Regions from separate parts of the Aeribacillus pallidus genome, predicted to be linked through region 2. Evidence: riboswitches for the same ligand, from Rfam matches in the RefSeq annotation. Region 2 holds a riboswitch; the other holds the start of a gene.
What was found. A riboswitch is a leader RNA that binds a small molecule or an ion and turns the genes downstream of it on or off. The one in region 2 is predicted to bind thiamine pyrophosphate.

Region 1 (2,208 bases), on a different contig from region 2:
AAGAGGATGAACTTCATACTTAACACCTGATTGGGCAATCACGTCAATGGCTGCATCAACATAAGGAATGACATCTTCCCCTTGTTTTGTTTTCGGCAATATTTGGACACTGACTAGCGCTTCAGCCATTTGGATTCCCTCCTTTTATTCTTCAGGTAAGAACTCATTTGTAAAAGCCTTGTCTACATCTAACTCTTTTTCAAGTAACCCGTGCTCATACATCCAATCAGAGTAATTTTTCCAAACTTCTGCTTTTTGTTCACCCCATCGTGGTGCATCGTCTTGGTACTTGTCTGCTAACCATTGTTGACTTTTCTTTACTAATTGTTCATCTAAATCAGGTACTTCCGCTAATAAGATGTCTGCCGCTTCTTCTGGGTGCTCAATCGCAAATTGATATCCTTTAGAAACAGCTTTCACAAATGCTTTTACCACATCCGGCTGCTCTTTAATCATTTGTTCACTTGTCGCTAAAACCGGTGTGTAATAATCGAGCTTCTCCGAGTAATCCGTTAAGTAAACCATGTTAATCGGTTCATTTCGAAGCTTTGCCTCAATTCCTGTCCAACCATAGTAAATCCACGCAAAGTCAATATCACGTTTGACAGCGGTAAAGAAATCAGAGTCTCCGATATTGACAAAGTTCACTTTACTTACATCCGCATTTTCTTCTTCCATTAACGAAGTAATGACCGCTTCTTCGATTGGAGAGCCCCAACCACCATATGTTTTTCCTTCAAAATCTTTCGGAGAAGTAATATTTTTTTCTACCGGAGAAGCAAAACCGGATGTATTATGTTGAATAATAGCAGCAATCGATACAAGCGGTACATCTTGAATTCGTGCTTGGGTAATGCTTTCTTGATAACTAATACCGAATTCGGCTTGTCCTGAAGCAACAAGCTGATCCGCCCCTGCTTCACCTGGAAGTAGAATTTCTACATCTAATCCTTCTTCTTCAAAATAGCCTTTTTCTTTTGCTACATATAATCCGGTATGATTCGTGTTAGGTGTCCAATCAAGAACTACCGAAACTTCTTTTAACTCTTGTGCGTTTTCATCTACAGGTTGAGTGTCTTCGCCCCCATTACAGCCTACCAATCCTACTGTAGCAAGTACAGCCATTAACCATTTTTTCATTGTTTTAATCTCCTTTCAGTCTGCTTTCACACGTTGTTAGCTAAAAATGGTAAAAATAAAATCGCCACCGGTTGAACCGAGTGGCGCATATTTCAAACAAGTTTATTCGTTTGAGAATATGTTCCCTCCGCTGGTATCAACCAGATCAGGTTCAAAGGGTCAGCATCTTACGGATGCAATCTCAGCCAGCAACACTGGCTCCCCTACTATTCTCTCCATATTCGGTTTTGTCAATCGCGATTATATCATATATTTTGTTCTTCAGAAACGACAATTTTACAAAAATGATTGGATTTAAATATTGCATATTTTTTTAATCCCTTTCTTCTATTTTCACCTCCATTGTGAGATTGTTATTTTACTATTTTCACAAATACCACCTGAGCCGCACAACTGTATATATTTCGTATACAAAAATACTTTTAATTCCACTAGTGAAAATATAAGTATGTGATTTTCCTATATATGGTTATTGTTCTAAATTTTTTGAAACTTATTTTTATAAATTATATTGTATATAATTTGTTTTCTTGTTATGATTAATAACGTATTCAGATTATAGTAATTATTCAGATATGTTCAAAGGGGGATTATTTTAAATGAAAAAAGGGGTTTTACTTGGAATCATTATGATGATGGTGTTTGCATTAATTGGATGCGGACAAGCTTCTAGTGATCAAGCCTCAGGCGGTGACGTACAAAAGGTCGTTGTTGCAACCGATGCAGCATTTGCACCGTTTGAATATATGGAGAAAGGGGAAATTGTCGGATTTGACATCGATTTCCTTGATGCGGTTATGGCAGAAGCTGGTTTAGAGTACGATTTGAAAAATATCGGTTGGGATCCACTCTTTGCTGCGGTTCAAGGAAAAGAAGTCGATATGGCGATTTCCGGTATTACAATTAACGACAAACGAAAACAAACGTATGATTTCTCAGTTCCGTATTTCCAATCTACACATATGATTCTAGTGCCTGAAGGAAGCGATATTAAAAACGCGAATGACCTTATCGGTAAAAAAGTTGGTGTACAAAACGGGACAACTGGACAAGCAGCCGTTGAAAAAT
Region 2 (2,208 bases):
TTTTGTAGGCACGAACAGCATCAGTCTGGGCATGGCGACCGATGATAAATTCTGCTAACAACACGGGCGCCCCAATTAGAACGGTGAACAAGATAAATAAGAAAAAGAATACGCTGCCACCGTTTGTTCCTGCCATGTAAGGGAATTTCCAAATGGCCCCTAATCCGATGGCAGAACCAGCTGCGGCTAAAATAAAGCCGATTTTTGACGACCATTGTTCTTGCTGATTCATAATACGACTCCTTTACTTAATCATTAATTTTTTACATGTTACTATGAATTTTATTAAAAGTATAGTCATTCTTTAAAATTTGTTCAAATAAATTTTGAAATTTCCGATAACTATCAAATGATAGGTTTTTTGCTTACTCTACCCAACTATGATATAATCTACAATTGTCGATAACGGTGAAAAAACATATATTGTAGGAGTGTTTCCATGACTGAAAAATTAGAAGTAGGAACAATTGTAACAGGTACTGTGACCGGTATTCAACCGTATGGTGCTTTTGTGGAGCTTGATAATCAAACACAAGGGCTTATCCATATATCGGAAATCAGCCAAGGGTTTGTGAAAAACATTCACGATCATGTAAAAGTTGGCGATCAAGTAAAAGTAAAAGTTCTTTCCATTGATGAGGACGGGAAAATTAGTTTATCCATTCGGGCGGCTCAAGCAACTGGCAAAAAGAAAGTAGGGAAAAAGCGCCAAGGAAGCGTCAAAAATGAAACACCACAGGCCGGCTTTAACACGTTAAAAGAAAAACTCCAAGAATGGATTGAACAATCACAACGGGAAGATTTGATTAAAAAATAACCGCTGTGATTACGGGTTTTGTTAGCTGTAACCACTTATTTGGTTGCAGCTTTTTTAATTGGTATATGAAATCTTAAAAATGAATAACATCTTTCTAAGAAAGGATTTGACAAAAATAATCATCATGTTAAGATAAAAAAGACAACAGGAATTATAATTGAATACATTCATTAATTCCACTAGGGGTGCCTTTAGATAGGCTGAGATCAAAGTGTGCCTTTGAGACCCTTAGAATCTGATCTGGATCATACCAGCGTAGGGAAGTGGAAGTGTGGAATGGTTGACATCGTTTGTCATCCATTTATGTGATGTACTTGTATGGGATACAATCACCACTTTCCTTATGTTGGTAAGGAAAGTGGTTTTTTTATTGGAAAAAACGCAGTTTTGGGCCCACACTGTGTTTTTCATACATGACACCTGACTAAGGGGGAGAAAAATATGTCATTTTCAAAGACGCTTCGGCAAGAAGCAGATGGCCTATGGGAAGCAAGCTTTCATCATCCTTTTGTGAAACAGCTTGGGGATGGAACGCTTAATTTACAATGTTTTCGATACTATGTACTGCAAGATGCGTATTATTTAGGTCACTTTGCGAGAGTGCAAGCGCTCGGAGCAGCAAAAGCCATTGATTTACCTACTACCGCTCGTATGGCACATCACGCACAAAATACGTACCAAGCCGAGCTTTCGTTACATGAGCGTTTTGCAAAGCAATTAGGAATTACGGAAGAAGAGAAGGCTTCGATGATGCCAGCTCCGACTGCATACGCGTATACGTCCCACATGTATCGGGCGGCGTACGAAGGTCATTTAGGAGATATTGTGGCTGCCATTTTGCCATGTTATTGGCTTTATTACGAAATTGGTGAACGGCTAAAAGATTGTCGACCAGATGAGCCCATTTATCAAGAATGGATTGCTGCTTACGGGTCGGAATGGTTCCGTCAACTCGTAGAAGAGCAGATATCACGACTTGATGCGATTGCGGAAGTAGTAACGGAAGCGGATCGCCAACGAATGAAACAACATTTTCTAATTAGCAGTCATTATGAATATTTATTTTGGGAAATGGCGTACACATTAGAATCTTGGCCAATGACAGGAAAGGAGAAGGAACAATATGCAACACTCTAAACAATTAAAATTAGCTGACATTTTAACAACGATTGTGATTGCGATAGTTTTTGGGATTGTATATAAACTGTGGGGACCGTTTTACTACTTTGTAAAACCATTTGGACTTCATCTCGATCAGCTGATTTACGGTATGTGGTTCATTGCCGCAATTGTGGCGTTTTTAATTATTCGTAAACCGGGGGTCGCACTGCTAGCGGAAGTAGCCGCAGCATCAGGGGAATTTATTGTTGGGTCGGAATGGGGACTTGAAG

Region 1: it holds a riboswitch for thiamine pyrophosphate, as region 2 does, so the genes downstream of both, ABES52_RS14110 (ABC transporter substrate-binding protein) here and tenA (thiaminase II) in region 2, are expected to answer to the same signal.

Annotation. Positions count from the first base shown of each region.
Region 1 covers NZ_JBCNBW010000064.1:80,019-82,226, reverse strand. The annotation lists gene ABES52_RS14115 (thiamine-binding protein) at 1-129, opposite strand, end outside; gene ABES52_RS14110 (ABC transporter substrate-binding protein) at 145-1,140, opposite strand; TPP riboswitch at 1,246-1,355, opposite strand; gene ABES52_RS14105 (basic amino acid ABC transporter substrate-binding protein) at 1,740-2,208, shown strand, end outside.
Region 2 covers NZ_JBCNBW010000078.1:20,204-22,411, reverse strand. The annotation lists gene ABES52_RS15910 (sodium-dependent transporter) at 1-232, opposite strand, end outside; gene yugI (S1 domain-containing post-transcriptional regulator GSP13) at 440-817, shown strand; TPP riboswitch at 989-1,096, shown strand; gene tenA (thiaminase II) at 1,259-1,954, shown strand; gene ABES52_RS15895 (ECF transporter S component) at 1,941-2,208, shown strand, end outside.